DNA from 2 places in the Orrella dioscoreae genome. Region 1 is predicted to be linked to the other one. Evidence: predicted binding sites of a transcription regulator. Region 1 holds the regulator's gene; the other holds the start of a gene.
What was found. Region 1 encodes LexA, which represses DNA repair genes until DNA is damaged. Its sites were predicted from a motif close to ACTGTATNNNNATACAGT; they were not measured.
Positions count from the first base shown of each region.

Region 2: imuA (translesion DNA synthesis-associated protein ImuA) is a predicted target of LexA. The motif match lies at 2,647-2,664, and genes of this name have one in related genera.

Region 1 covers NZ_LT907988.1:2,040,267-2,047,443, forward strand. Annotated here, with positions in the region: gene lon (endopeptidase La) at 1-2,122, shown strand, start outside; gene ODI_RS09560 (RNA-binding S4 domain-containing protein) at 2,222-2,623, shown strand; gene lexA (transcriptional repressor LexA) at 2,656-3,306, opposite strand; gene ODI_RS09570 (LysR substrate-binding domain-containing protein) at 3,410-4,372, opposite strand; gene ODI_RS09575 (Bug family tripartite tricarboxylate transporter substrate binding protein) at 4,494-5,486, shown strand; gene ODI_RS09580 (mandelate racemase/muconate lactonizing enzyme family protein) at 5,524-6,678, shown strand; gene ODI_RS09585 (amino acid aminotransferase) at 6,776-7,177, opposite strand, start outside.
Region 2 covers NZ_LT907988.1:2,682,554-2,689,730, forward strand. Annotated here, with positions in the region: gene arfB (alternative ribosome rescue aminoacyl-tRNA hydrolase ArfB) at 1-175, opposite strand, end outside; gene ODI_RS12565 (NRDE family protein) at 237-1,076, shown strand; gene ODI_RS12570 (alkene reductase) at 1,133-2,215, opposite strand; gene ODI_RS12575 (ArsR/SmtB family transcription factor) at 2,239-2,535, opposite strand; gene imuA (translesion DNA synthesis-associated protein ImuA) at 2,690-3,397, shown strand; gene ODI_RS12585 (Y-family DNA polymerase) at 3,327-4,805, shown strand; gene ODI_RS12590 (error-prone DNA polymerase) at 4,822-7,177, shown strand, end outside.

The sequences.
Region 1 (7,177 bases):
CGAGTCGCACTTCACCAGCGAAGTCGTGCCCATCGCGCCCGAAGCCCAGCTCGGCGCCGAGACCGAGGCCCTGCGCCGCGCCATCGTCGCCCAGTTCGAGCAATACGTGAAGCTCAACAAGAAGATCCCGCCCGAGATCCTGACCTCGCTGGCCGGCATCGACGAGGCTGGCCGCCTGGCTGACACCATCGCCGCGCACCTGCCGCTCAAGCTCGAGGAAAAGCAGAAGATGCTCGAGGTGTTCGGCACGTCCGACCGCCTGGAAGCGCTCCTCACGCAGCTGGAAACCGAGATCGACATTCTCCAGGTGGAGAAGCGCATCCGCGGCCGCGTGAAGAAGCAGATGGAGAAGAGCCAGCGCGACTACTACCTGAACGAGCAGGTCAAGGCCATCCAGAAGGAACTGGGCGAAGGCGAGGAAGGCGCCGACATCGAGGAACTGGAAAAGAAGATCCTGGCCGCGCACCTGCCCAAGGAGGCCAAGAAGAAGGCCGATGGCGAGCTCAAGAAGCTGAAGCTCATGTCGCCCATGTCGGCTGAAGCCACCGTCGTGCGCAACTACATCGACACGCTCATCAATCTTCCCTGGAAGAAGAAGAGCAAGGTCAACAACTCGCTCTCCAACGCCGAGAAGGTGCTGGACGACGACCACTACGGCCTCGAGAAGGTCAAGGAACGCATCCTCGAGTATCTCGCGGTGCAGCAGCGCGTGGACAAGGTCAAGGCGCCCATCCTGTGCCTGGTCGGCCCGCCCGGCGTGGGCAAGACCTCGCTCGGCCAGTCCATCGCCAAGGCCACGAACCGCAAGTTCGTGCGCATGGCCCTGGGCGGCGTGCGCGACGAAGCCGAGATCCGTGGCCATCGCCGCACCTACATCGGTTCGATGCCCGGCAAGATCCTGCAGAACATGTCCAAGGTGGCCGTGCGCAACCCGCTGTTCCTGCTCGATGAGATCGACAAGCTGGGCATGGACTTCCGCGGCGATCCCGCGTCGGCGCTGCTCGAGGTGCTGGATCCGGAACAGAACCACACCTTCCAGGACCACTACATCGAGGTCGACTTCGACCTGTCGGATGTGATGTTCGTGGCAACGAGCAACACGCTGAACATTCCGCCGGCGCTGCTGGACCGCATGGAAGTCATCCGTCTGTCGGGTTACACCGAGGACGAGAAGGTGCACATCGCCCGCGAGCATCTGCTGCCCAAGCTGATGAAGAACAACGGCGTGAAGCCCGAGGAACTGGCTGTCGACGAATCGGCCATCCGCGACATCGTGCGTTACTACACCCGGGAAGCCGGCGTGCGCGCGCTCGAGCGAGAAATCGGCAAGGTCTGCCGCAAGGTGGTCAAGCAGCTGCTCACGCAGTCGCAGGCCGACGGCGCGAAGGCCTCCGAGCCCGTCGTGCAGGTCAAGGTCAACGCCGACAACCTGAACGACTACCTGGGCGTGCGCCGCTATTCCTTCGGCATGGCCGAAAAGGAAAACCAGGTCGGCCAGGTCACCGGTCTGGCATGGACGGAAGTGGGCGGCGATCTGCTGACCATCGAAGTCGCCGACATGCCCGGCAAGGGCGTCATCCAGCGCACGGGTTCGCTGGGCGACGTCATGAAGGAGTCGGTCGAGGCTGCGCGCAGCGTCGTGCGGGCCCGCGCCCGCCGCCTGGGTTTTGCCGACAGCGTGTTCGAGAAGCACGACATGCACGTGCACGTGCCGGAAGGCGCCACGCCCAAGGACGGTCCGTCCGCGGGTATCGCCATCACGACGGCCATCGTCTCGGCGCTGTCCAGGATCCCCGTGCGCGCCGACGTCGCCATGACCGGCGAAATCACGCTCCGTGGCGAGGTGCTGGCCATCGGCGGCCTGAAGGAAAAGCTGCTGGCAGCCCACCGTGGCGGCATCAAGACGGTGCTGATCCCCGAGGAAAACGTGAAGGACTTGGCCGAGATCCCGGACAACGTCAAGAACCACCTCGAGATCGTGCCGGTGCGCTGGATCGACAAGGTGCTGGAAAAGGCGCTGGAACGCCTGCCCACGCCGCTGCCCGAGGAAGAGCCCGCCAAGGCCGAGTCGGTGGTGGCTGCCGGCAAGCCGGCCGACGCCGACCCCGTCATCAAGCACTGATCCCGGCCTGGGCGTCGGCCCAAGGCTGGCGATTCGATCCCTGCCTTCTTCTTGCGAGGAAGGCGGGGATTTTCATTTGAGAGCAGGCGAGGAGCCGGGATGGTGCAGGAGGACGAACGCCACGGCGTGCGTATCGACAAGTGGTTATGGGCGGCGCGTTTCTACAAGACCCGGTCGCTGGCCAGCGCCGCGGTCGAAGCGGGCAGGGTGCTGGTCAATGGCGCAAGGGCCAAGCCTGCGCGCATCGTTCGGCGGGATGACCGCATCGACATCACCGGGCAGGCCCAGCAGCAGTGGGTGGTGATCGTGCGGGGATTGGCGGAAAAGCGCGGCTCGGCCACGCTGGCGCGCCTGCTGTACGACGAAACGACCGAGAGCATTGCCGCAAGGCTGTTGCGGGAAGAGGCGCGCCGCTGGCAGCCGGAGCCTGAGGAAGACCGCCACGGCCGTCCCACCAAGCGGGAACGGCGTGACCTGGACCGTTATCGTCACCGCGACTAGGCTGCCGTGGCGGCGTGCGCGGCGTGTGTTGCCTAGTGCAGCGGTTGCGTGCGGATCAGGCCGACCGCAATGCCTTCGAGCACGAAATCCTGCCCGGGCTGGATCTCGATGGGGGCGAAGTCGGGATTTTCCGGCAGCAGCGCAATCCGCGAGCCGCTGCGCTGCAGGCGCTTGACGGTGACGTCGTCATCGAGACGCGCCACCACGATCTGGCCATTGCGCGCTTCCGGGGTGCGCTTCACCGCCAGCAGGTCGCCATCCAGAATGCCGGCGTCCCGCATGCTGAGCCCGCGCACCTTGAGGAGGTAGTCCGGCGTCTGCGTGAAGAGTCCGGGATCCACGCCCACCTCGCGTTCGACGTGCTCGGTGGCGAGGATGGGACTGCCTGCCGCGACGCGCCCAACCAGCGGCAGCAGCATCTGTGCCAGGGCCGGGTGGGGCAGCAGGGCCTGCACCGGCTCGGGCGCCTGGTTGAGCAGCCGGATGCCGCGCGAGGCGCCGGCGGTCAGCTCGATGGCCCCCTTGCGCGCCAAGGCCTTCAGATGGTCTTCCGCGGCATTCGGCGACCGAAAGCCCAGCGCCTGGGCAATCTCGGCGCGCGTGGGCGGGAAGCCCGTCTGCGCGAGCGTGCGGCGGATGAGATCCAGGATTTCCTGCTGACGGGCGGTGAGCTTGGCGGCCATGTTTCTCGTACTGTATATGTATACAGGCTCGATTGTGGGGCATGCGCAGGGGGATTGCAAGCGATGGCCGCCGGGAGCGGCTGGCGCCAAGCCCGTCGCGCCCTCACAGGGCGCTGTCGGAGGCTGCCTGGCCGGGCATGGGGATGCCTGCCGGCCGCAGCGCGTAAGGGCCGTTGGCCAGCTGTTCGCGCAGAAAGCGCACGCACACGCCGATCTTGGCCGACTCCGACAGCCTGCCCGGCGTGACTGCCCAGATATCGGCAGGCCAGCGATACGCGGGAAGCACGGGAACCAGTTCTCCCTTCTGCACGCTCAGCGCGCAATCCCAATCCGCCAGCCGCACGATGCCGTGGCCATCCAGCGCCCATTGGCGAATGATGTCGTTGTTGTTCGAGGAAAGCGTGCCCGTCACCTTCACCGTCTCCAGGCCCTTGGGGCCGACCAGCCGCCAATTCCCGAAGGGCTGGTCACGCTCGCGGAAGACCAGGCAGCTATGGCGGCACAGTTCGTCCAATTGTTGCGGCATGCCGCGCGCTTCCAGGTAGGACGGCGCGGCGCACAGCAGGCGGTGGCTATGCGCGATACGGTGGGCAATCAGATGCGGCTCGGGCACGCCGCCGATACGAATGTCCAGGTCCAGCCCCTCTTCCAGCAGATCCACCGGCCGGTCCAGCACCGTCAGCGATACCTCCAGTTTGGGATAGCGCTTCGCCAGCAGCGAAATGGCGGGGGCGACGTGATTGCGTCCCAGCCGGAAGCTGGAGCTGACGCGCAAGCGGCCCCGGGGCTCCGACACTTCGTCCGCCAGCGCGTCGCGTAACTGGCGCACATTTCCCAGGATTTCCCGGGCCCATTCGTAGGTCTGCTCGCCCTGCGCGGTGGCGCTCAGGCGCCGCGAGGTGCGATGCAGCAGCCGCACGCCCAGATCCTGTTCCAGGATGCCGATGCGTTTGCTGACGTAGGAGGGCGACATGCCCCATTCGTCGGCCGTGCGGGCGAAGCTGCCCAGGCGGATGACTTCGGTGAACAGGTGCAGGTCGACGAGCGAGGGCTGGTGATCGGCCACGAATCGTGTATTGAGAAGTTCCGGATTCGGGGATTCTAAAAGGTTTCGTGGCCGATACGATATGCGGACATGCCTTGGTCACCTTTTCGAGCAAGGCCATAACAATATCGGGAGAGACACCATGACATCGTCCACCACCACCGTCCAGCGCCTGCTCCTGGCCGCGCTGGCCGCATGCGGCATCGGCACCGCTGCCGCGCAGGAAACCTATCCCGCCAAGGCCATTACCTGGCTCGTGCCCTTTGCGGCAGGCGGCCCCACCGACGCAGTCTCCAGGAACGTCGCGCAACGGGTTTCCGCCGCGCTGGGGCAATCGATCGTGGTGGAGAACCTGGGCGGCGCCGGCGGCACGATCGGCGCGGCAAAGGTCGCGCGCGCCAGGGCTGACGGTTACTCCCTGTTCGTGGGCCATATCGGGACCATGGCGGCCGCGCCGTCTCTCTTCAAGTCGCTGCGCTACGACCCCAACCAGGATTTCGTTCCCGTGTTCCGTTTCCCCGACACGCCCATGGCCTTGCTCGTGGGCGCCAATTCGCCTTACCGCACGGCCACCGACCTGTTCGAGGCGGCCCGCAAGGATCCGGGCAAGCTCACCTTCGGCACGGCGGGCGTGGGCTCGTCTTCCCACCTGGCTGCCGAACATCTCGCGTCGGTGGTCAAGGTGCAATACACCTTCGTGCCCTACAAGGGCACGGGCCCGGCCATGGCCGACCTCATGGGCGGCCAGATCGACGCCATGCTGGACCAGACCAATGTCTCGCTGCCGCAGACCCAGGGCGGGCGCCTGCGCGCGCTGGCCCTGACCTCGCAGGCACGGATGGCGCTGTTTCCCGGCGTCCCGACGCTGGCGGAAAAGGAAGTGCCCGGTTTTCTCGCCTCGACCTGGTACGGGCTATATGCGCCTGCCGACACGCCGGCGCACGTGATCGACGTCCTGCAAAAGGCCTACGCCGAAGCCCTGGCCGACAAGGAATACGTGCAATCGCTGGAGAAGCAGGGCATTGAAGTACTGCCCGCCGAGTCGGTCAGTGCCGACGCGCTGGGGCGCTTCATGCGCAGCGAGCAGGAAAAGTGGCAGCGCGTCGTGCGCGAAGCCGGTATCGACCCGCAGTGATACCGCGCCCATCTCTCATCGGAAACAAGGAGACACAGTGAAGATCGAACACGTCGAGGCCATTGCGCTGGACATGCAGCTCCAGGAGGTATTCAAGGGCGGCACCTATCAGGTTGCCACCCGCCCCACCATCATCACCCGCGTCCATCTGGAAAACGGCTTGGTGGGGGAAACCTACGGCGGCGATGAATTCCACACCCAGGCGCAGATCGTCCAGGTCATTCGCGATCATCTGGGGCCGCTGCTCCAGGGACAGGACGTGCGCGACTTCCAGCGCCTGTGGGAGGCGATGTTTAACATCGACCTGGACCTGGGCAATCGTGGCCTGCATCAGTTGGACATGCACCCGCGTGGCATCCTGCTGCAGGCCATCAGCTGCCTGGATAACGCGATGTGGGATGCGCGCGGCAAGCTGTACGACGTGCCGGTCTACAAGCTGCTGGGGGGTGTGCGCGACCGGGTGCCAGTCATCTCCATCGGTGGCTACTACCCCAAGGACGGCAGCGATCCGGCGGTGGCCATCGCGAAGGAAGTCGAAAGCGTGCGCCAGGCCGGCTGCATCGGCATCAAGATGAAGGTCGGGCGTGCCACCCTGGAGGAGGATTTCGAGCGGGTGCGGGCGGCTCGCAAGGCGGGGGGCAAGGATTTCGTCATCACCGTGGATGCCAACCAGGGTTGGCATCCGCTGGACGCGGTGAAGTTCTGCGTGGCCATGGAAAAGGCTGATCTGGGCGTACGGTGGATGGAGGAGCCGGTCAAATGGTATGACCAGACCGACGGGCTGATGCTGCTGGCGACCAAGACGTCCATACCGATCAACGTGGGTCAGGGGGAAATCACCGGGCGGGCCTGCCGGGATCTCATTACCAAGGGAGGTGTCTCCATCCTGAACCTGGACGTGACGCTGTGCGGCGGCATCACCGAGTGGCAGCGCGTGGCCGACATGGCGCGGTTCATGAATGTGGAGATGGCGCACCATGAAGAGCCCCAGGTCGCCATCCACCTGATGGCAGCCAACCCGCACGCACTGTTCGTGGAGATTTTCGCGAATCGCCAGCGCGACCCCTTGTTGTGGGAGCTGCCCGAGGGTTTTCCGGACATCCGCGATGGCTACATGGCCGTGCCGCAAGCCCCGGGCCTGGGGATCCGCCTGCGGCCCGAGGTGATCGAACGCTATCGCGTCGACGTCTGAGCCGGGGCGGGCGCCCTCGTGCCGACGGCGGCGCCCCGCCCAAAAAGCAAAAAGGCCCCTCGGGGCCTTTTTGCCTGTCCTGCCGGAGACGGCGGGATTACTTCAATGCCTTGGCAATCGCGGCCGCCACGACGTCGATATTGCGGCTGTTCAACGCAGCGACGCAGATACGGCCCGTCGACAGCGCATAAATCCCCGATTCTTCACGCAGCGTCTCGACCTGCGCCGCCGACAGCCCCGAGTACGAGAACATGCCGCGTTGCTTCACGACGAAGCTCAGGTCTTGCGTGGCGCCATGTGCCTTCACCTTGTTCACCAGTTCCTGGCGCATCAGGCGGATGCGGTCGCGCATGCCGGCCAGTTCCTCGTCCCACAGCTTGAACAGCTCGGGCGAGTTCAGCACGGCGGCCACGACGCTGGCGCCGTGAGTGGGTGGGTTGGAATAGTTCGTGCGGATGGTGCGCTTGACCTGGCTCAGCACGCGGCCGGTTTCTTCCTT
Region 2 (7,177 bases), 640 kb from region 1:
GGGCCATGACGGCATCCTTGAACCATTGCGGCAGCGCCGCATTGGCGAGGTCGTAGCGCAGGTGCACCGCGCTGGAAACCTTGTTCACATTCTGGCCGCCCGAGCCTTGGGCACGGATCATGCCGTAGCTCAGGTCGTCGGGGTCGAGCGACAGCGTATCGGTAATCGGGATCATCTTCGCATTTTGCTACAGTGCCTCGTCGCCGTCTTGCCCGCCGCCGTGCCTTTTCCGTCCCATGTGCCTTGCCGCCTTCGCGCTCAACGCGCGGCCCGACCTGCCTTTCGTGCTGATCGCCAACCGCGATGAGTTCCATGCGCGGCCCACCGCGCCCGCAGCCCCCTGGGCCGGGCAGCCGGGCCTGGTGGCGGGCCGCGACCTGTCCGCCGGCGGCACCTGGCTGGGCATCGCCGCGCCAGGCCGCTATGCGCTGCTGACCAATTACCGCGACCCCAGCCACGTGCTGCCCGATGCCCCTTCGCGCGGCGCGCTGGTGCAGGGCTTTCTGTCAGGCACGGACAGTCCGCGTGATTACGCGCACGCCGTGCATGCGCGCGGCGCGGACTACAACGGCTTCAATCTGGTCGTGGGCGATGCGCAAGGCGCCTGGTATGCGGGCAACCGCGATGGCGCGCCGCGCGCCCTGGCCGATGGCGTGCACGGCTTGTCCAATCATCTGCTGGATACGCCCTGGCCCAAGGTCGTGCGCACGCGCGAGGCCCTGCGGGCCTGGCTGGCGGAGGGCGCCTTGCCGCCCTCTCCTGCCGACGAGGCGCCGGACCTGCGCGCGCTGTGGCGCATCCTGGCCGACCGCCGGGCGCCACCCGACGCGGAATTGCCCGACACCGGCGTGGGCCTGGCGCGCGAGCGCCTGCTGGGCAGTCCGATGATCGTCAGCAAGACCTACGGCACGCGCTGCGCCAGCGTGCTGCTGCTGCGTCCCGGCGTGGGCCTGTCCTTGCACGAGCTGCAATACCGGCCCGATGGCTCGGCGGGCACGCAAGCCGACTGGCTGCTGCCCGCCGATACACGGCTGCCGGCGGGCGTGGCCGTGGCGCTGACGCGCCAGCCCGGTTAAGCCCGCCGGCGCTTGCGGCCTGGCTTGCTGACTGTGCGCCGACCTACTGCGTCGACTTACTGCGCCGACGCGGCCTCCGCCAGCGCCGGATAGTCGGTGTAGCCGTTATCCGGACCTTCGCCTTCCAGGGGCGCATAGAAGGTCTCGGCGCGCGGCGCGTTCAGTTCGGCGCCGGCCGCGAAACGCTCGACCAGGTCCGGGTTGGCGATGTAGAGCTTGCCGAAAGCCACGGCATCCGCCTCGCCCGCGTCCAGCACCTGTTGCGAGGTCTCGGCCGTGAAGGCTTCGTTGGCGATATAGACGCCGCCGAAAGCCTGCTTCAGTTGTGGGCCGATGCGCTTGTCGCCCAGCGACTCACGCGCGCAGATGAAGGCGATGCCGCGCTTGCCCAGCTCGCGCGCCACATAGGTGAACGTGGCCAGCGGATCGCTGTCCGACATGTCATGCGAATCGCCACGCGGCGCCAGGTGCATGCCCACGCGGTCCGCGCCCCACACGTCGATGCAGGCGTCGGTCACTTCCAGCATCAGGCGCGCGCGGTTTTCCAGGCTGCCGCCATAGGCGTCGGTGCGCGTGTTCGTGCCGCTCTGCAGGAACTGGTCCAGCAGATAGCCATTGGCGCCGTGCACTTCCACGCCGTCGAAGCCCGCGAGCTTGGCGTTTTCCGCGCCGGTGCGATAGGCCTGCACGATGCCGGGGATCTCGCTGGTTTCCAGCGCGCGCGGGGTCACGAAGGGGCGCTTCGGACGCAGCAGGCTGACGTGGCCGTCGGGCTGGATCGCGCTGGGCGCGACGGGGAGGTTGCCGTCCAGCAGCTCGGGATCCGAGATGCGGCCCACGTGCCACAGCTGCAGGAAGATGCGTCCGCCCGCGGCGTGCACGGCCTCGGTCACGCGCTTCCAGCCTTCCACCTGCTCGGCGGACCAGATGCCCGGGGTGTCGACGTAGCCCACGCCTTGCGGGATGACCGAGGTGGCCTCGGACAGGATGAGGCCGGCGCTGGCGCGCTGGGCGTAGTACTGCGCCATGAGCGCGTTGGGCACGCGGCCGGCGGCGCGCGAACGGGTCAGCGGCGCCAGGACGATGCGGTTCGGCAGGGTCAGCGCGCCGACCTGGAGGGGATCAAAAAGCGTGGTCATGCTGCAATCCTTCTGGGTTCAGTTCAGAGATCACGCGCGGACTGCGCCAGGAACTCCTGGATGAGCGCCTCGTTGCGTGCATAGAAAATCCACTGCCCCACCTTGCGGGCGGTGATCAGTCCTGCGCGCTGCAGGATGGCCAGGTGCCCGGACACGGTGGACTGCGACAAGCCCGTGCGCTGGTCGATGCGCCCCGCGCACACGCCCATGTCCCAGGGGTGGTCCTGGGCTTCGAAACACTGCTCCGGGGTTTTCAGCCACGTCAGGATCTGGCGCCGCAAGGGGCTGGCCAGGGCTTTGTGGATGGCGTCGATATCCATGGTGTCGGTAGGTGTATATCTGGATTTTCCGAATCTTAGTTCGGCTTTTTCCGATATACAACCCTGTGCGCAACAGGGTTGCTGTACGGCCTCGGCTTACGTTCACGGAATACTGTATATTCATACAGCCTTATTTTCAGTTCCTCATCTGTCCATGCCCCGGCCCGAACACATCCATCCCGCCCTCTGGCGTGGCTCGCAACTGGCCACGCGGGCCAGCGCGTGCCTGCCCGCCGGACACGCGGCGCTGGCGGCGGAATTGCCCGGCGGCGGCTGGCCCCTGGGCAGCCTGACCGAGCTGCTGCCCGAACGCCACGGCGTAGGAGAAATCCGGCTGCTGCGCCCGGCATTGGCGGCCGTGCCCGCGCATCGCCGGATCGTGCTGCTCTCGCCGCCCTACGCCCCCCACCTGGCCTGCTGGCATCACTGGCGGCTCGACCCTGCGCAACTGCTGTGGCTGCACCCCGCCCACGACCGCGATGCCTTGTGGGCCGCCGAACAGGTGCTGCGCAACGGCCAGTGCGGCGCGTTGCTGGCCTGGCACGACCCGGTGCCGCTGCCTGCCTTGCGGCGCCTGCACCTGGCGGCGCAAGGCAGCGACATGCTGTTCGTGCTGATGCGCCCGCCCTCCACCGCCGCGCAGGCCTCGGTCGCGCCCCTGCGCGTGGCGCTGGCGCCGGCGCGCGGCGGCGTGGCCGTCACGCTGCTCAAGCGCCGCGGCCCGCCTTGCGCGCGCACCCTGCACATTCCCCTGGACAACCGCCTGCCTGGCCTCGACACCCTGTTTCCCCATGTCCCTCTGGATCAGCCTGCACCTGCCCCAGCTCATGCTGGACGCCTGCCGCACGCGCTGGCTCAGTGAGCCGGCCGCCTGGGCATTGCTGTCGCGCGAGCGCATCGTCGCCTGCAGCGCCGGCGCCCGCGCGCTGGGCCTGGCCGAAGGCATGCGCCGCAGCGGCGCATCCACGCTCGCCCCGCAAGCCACGCTGCTGGAACGCGATGCCGCCAGCGAACAGGCCCTCTTCGACGCCGCCGCGCTGGCCGTGCTGCCCTACACCCCGCAAGTGGTGCAATACGCCGACCACACGCTGCTGCTGGACGTCACGGCCAGTTTGACGCTCTTCGGCGGGCCACGCGCCCTGCTGCGCGCCACGCGCCAGGCCGTGCGCGCCTGTGGCCTGCAGGTGCAGGCAGCGCTGGCCCCCACGCCGCATGGCGCCTGGCTGCTGGCCCGCCACGCTGCGGCACGCGCCCGGCGCGCCACGCTCAAGCCCGCCACCTTGTCCCGCCGGCTGGACGCCCTGCCCTGCGCCTTGCTGCCCGAGGCCGAACCCTTGGCCGACTGGCTGGGCGGCATCGGCTGCCATACCCTGGGCGCCTTGCGCGCCTTGCCGCGCGCGGGGCTGCAACGCCGCAGCAGTCCCGCGCTGATGCGCGCGCTGGACGCGGCCTATGCGCCCACGCCGCTGGCCACGGACTGGTTCGTCCCGCCGCCCAGCTACCACATCCGCCACGACCTGCTGGAACGGCTGGAACACAGCGAAGGCGTGCTGCACGTGGCGGCCCGGCTGCTGGAAGGCCTGTGCCGCTGGCTGCAGGCCTGCCGGCTGGCGGTGACAGGCCTGCGGCTCACGCTGATCCACGAACGCCGCCGTCACGCAGGCCCGCAGGAACAGCCCGACACCTGCCTGGCGCTGGCGCTGGCCGAACCCGCCTGGCAATTGCCGCAACTGCTTGCGCCCTTGCGGGAACGCTATGCGCGCCTGCCCTGGGCCGGCCCGGTCGTGGCCGTGCAGCTCGACACCCAGGCGCTGGCGCCGCAGGCCCCGCCCAGCGCGCAGCTCTTTCCCGACCCAGGCGGCTCGCCCGCCGATTTCCGCCGCCTGCTGGACCTGCTGCGCGCACGCCTGGGCGACGCGCGCGTGCTGCACGGGGCCGCCGTCGCCGACCACCGCCCCGAGAACGCGAATGTCTGGGCCGGCGCGGACTCGCCCCCCTGCCGCCAGGGGCTCGCCCCCACGCCCGGCGAGCGTCCGTTCTGGCTGCTGGACGTTCCCCAGCCCCTGCCGCTGCAACAGGACCGGCCCGTCCATGGCACGCCGCTGCGCCTGGTGCGCGGCCCCGAGCGCATCGAAAGCGGCTGGTGGCACGGCGCCTTCGTGCTGCGCGACTATTTCGTGGCCGAGGACGCGCACGCCGCGCGCTATTGGATCTTCCGCGAGCGCGGCCAGGCTGCGCCGCGCTGGTTCCTGCACGGGCTCTTCGCCTGAACCGGGGGCCTGGGGGATGCGCGACACGTCCACGCCGCTGTCCGGCCTGCTGTCCGGTCAACTCCCCGGCTATGCCGAACTGCATTGCCTCTCGAACTTCTCTTTCCTGCGCGGCGCCTCGCATCCGGAAAGCCTAGTCGAGTACGCCGCGGAACTGGGCTATGCGGCGCTGGCCCTCACCGACGAATGCTCGCTGGCCGGCGTGGTGCGCGCGCATGTCGAAGCGAAGAAGCTGCCCGGGGACAGGCCGCTGAAACTGCTCATCGGCAGCGAGCTGCGCCTGTCGCCGCGTGCCGGCCATCCCGGCTGCACGCTCGTCGCGCTGGCGCAGGACAAGGAAGGCTATGGCAACCTGTCCGAGCTCATCACGCTGGCGCGCGGCCGCGCCCCGAAAGGGGAATACCGGCTGCACGCCGACGACCTGGATGCCCCTGCCGCCGCGCATGCCCATCTGCGCGGACTGCCCGGCTGCATCGTGCTGCTGTCGCCCGAACGCGGCACGCCGCTGGAAGACCTGCTGGCGCAGGCGGAATGGACGGCGCGCACCTTCGGGCCGCGCGCGCGCATGGCCTTGACGCTGCTGCATCATCCGCACGAAGACACCTATCGCGCCGCGGTGGAAACCGCCGCGCGCCGCCACGGACTGCCACTGGCCGCCACGGGCCGCGTCGAGATGCACACCCGTTCGCGCAAGCCCTTGCACGACACGCTGGCCGCCATCCGTCTGGGCCAGCCCGTGCATGCCTGCGGCTATGCGCTGGCGCCCAATGCCGAACAGCACCTGCGCACGCGCCAGCGCCTGGCCGCCAGCTATCCGCCCGAGGCCCTGGCCGAGACCCTGCGCATCGCGCAGGCCTGCACGTTCTCGCTGGACGAGCTGCGTTATGAATACCCCGAGGAGATCGTGCCTGCCGGGCACACGGCGGCGTCATACCTGCGCAAGGCCACGCGCGAAGGCGCCGCCCAGCGCTATCCCCAGGGCGTGCCGCCTGCCGTGCAAACCCAGATCGACCACGAGCTCGCGCTCATCATCGACCTGAAATACGAAGCCTATTTCCTGACGGTGCACGACCTGGTGCAGTTTGCCCGCTCGAAGCACATCCTGTGCCAGGGCCGGGGCTCGGCCGCCAATTCCACCGTCTGCTATTGCCTGCATATCACCGAGGTCAACCCCGCGCAAAGCACGCTGCTCTTCGAGCGCTTCATCAGCCGCGAACGCGGCGAGCCGCCCGACATCGACGTGGACTTCGAGCATCAGCGCCGCGAAGAAGTGATCCAGTACGTCTATGAAAAATATGGCCGCGCGCGCGCGGCGCTCACCGCCGTCGTCATTTCCTATCGGCCGCGCAGCGTCCTGCGCGACACGGGCCGCGCCCTGGGCATCGACGAGGTGATCCTGGACGCCGTCGCACGCCAGCACCAGTGGTGGGATGGCAAGGATCACCTGATGGATCGTTTCGCGCGGGCCGGCCTCGACCCTTCCTCGTCCGTTGCGCAGCATTGGGCCTGGCTGGCCGAGCAACTCATGGGATTTCCACGCCACCTGTCGCAGCACCCGGGCGGCTTCGTCATGTCGCGCGGGCCGCTGACCAGGCTGGTCCCCATCGAGAACGCCGCCATGGCCGACCGCAGCGTGGTGCAGTGGGACAAGGACGACCTCGATGCGGTGGGCTTGCTGAAGGTCGACGTGCTGGCATTGGGCATGCTGACCGTGCTGCGGCGGGCAATGGCGTGGGTGGCGCAGCGCCGCAGCCTGCCGGGCTTTGCCTTCCCGGACATCCCGGATGAAGACGGGCGCACCTACGACATGATCTGCGACGCCGACACCATCGGCGTCTTCCAGATCGAGTCGCGCGCACAGATGAGCATGCTGCCGCGCCTGCGGCCAAGAACCTATTACGACCTGGTGGTGGAAGTCGCCATCGTGCGCCCCGGCCCCATCCAGGGCGGCATGGTGCATCCCTATCTGCGGCGCAAGCACGGGCTGGAGCCCAACATTCCCCCCACGGAAAAAATCGGCGAAGTCCTGGCGCGCACCCTGGGCGTCCCGATCTTCCAGGAACAGGTCATGCAGATCGCCATGGTCGGCGCGGGCTTCAGCGCCGACGACGCCGATCAGCTGCGCCGTTCCATGGCGGCGTGGCGGCGCAAGGGCGGCGTCGACAAGTTCCGCAACAGGCTGATCGACGGGCTGCTGAAACACGGCTGCACCCAGGAATTCGCCGACAGCCTCTTCCGCCAGATCGAAGGCTTCGGCGAATACGGCTTCCCCGAAAGCCACGCCGCCAGCTTCGCCAAGCTGGCCTACTACAGCTCCTGGATCAAGCGCCACGAGCCCGAGGCCTTCCTGGCGGCATTGCTGGACTCGCAGC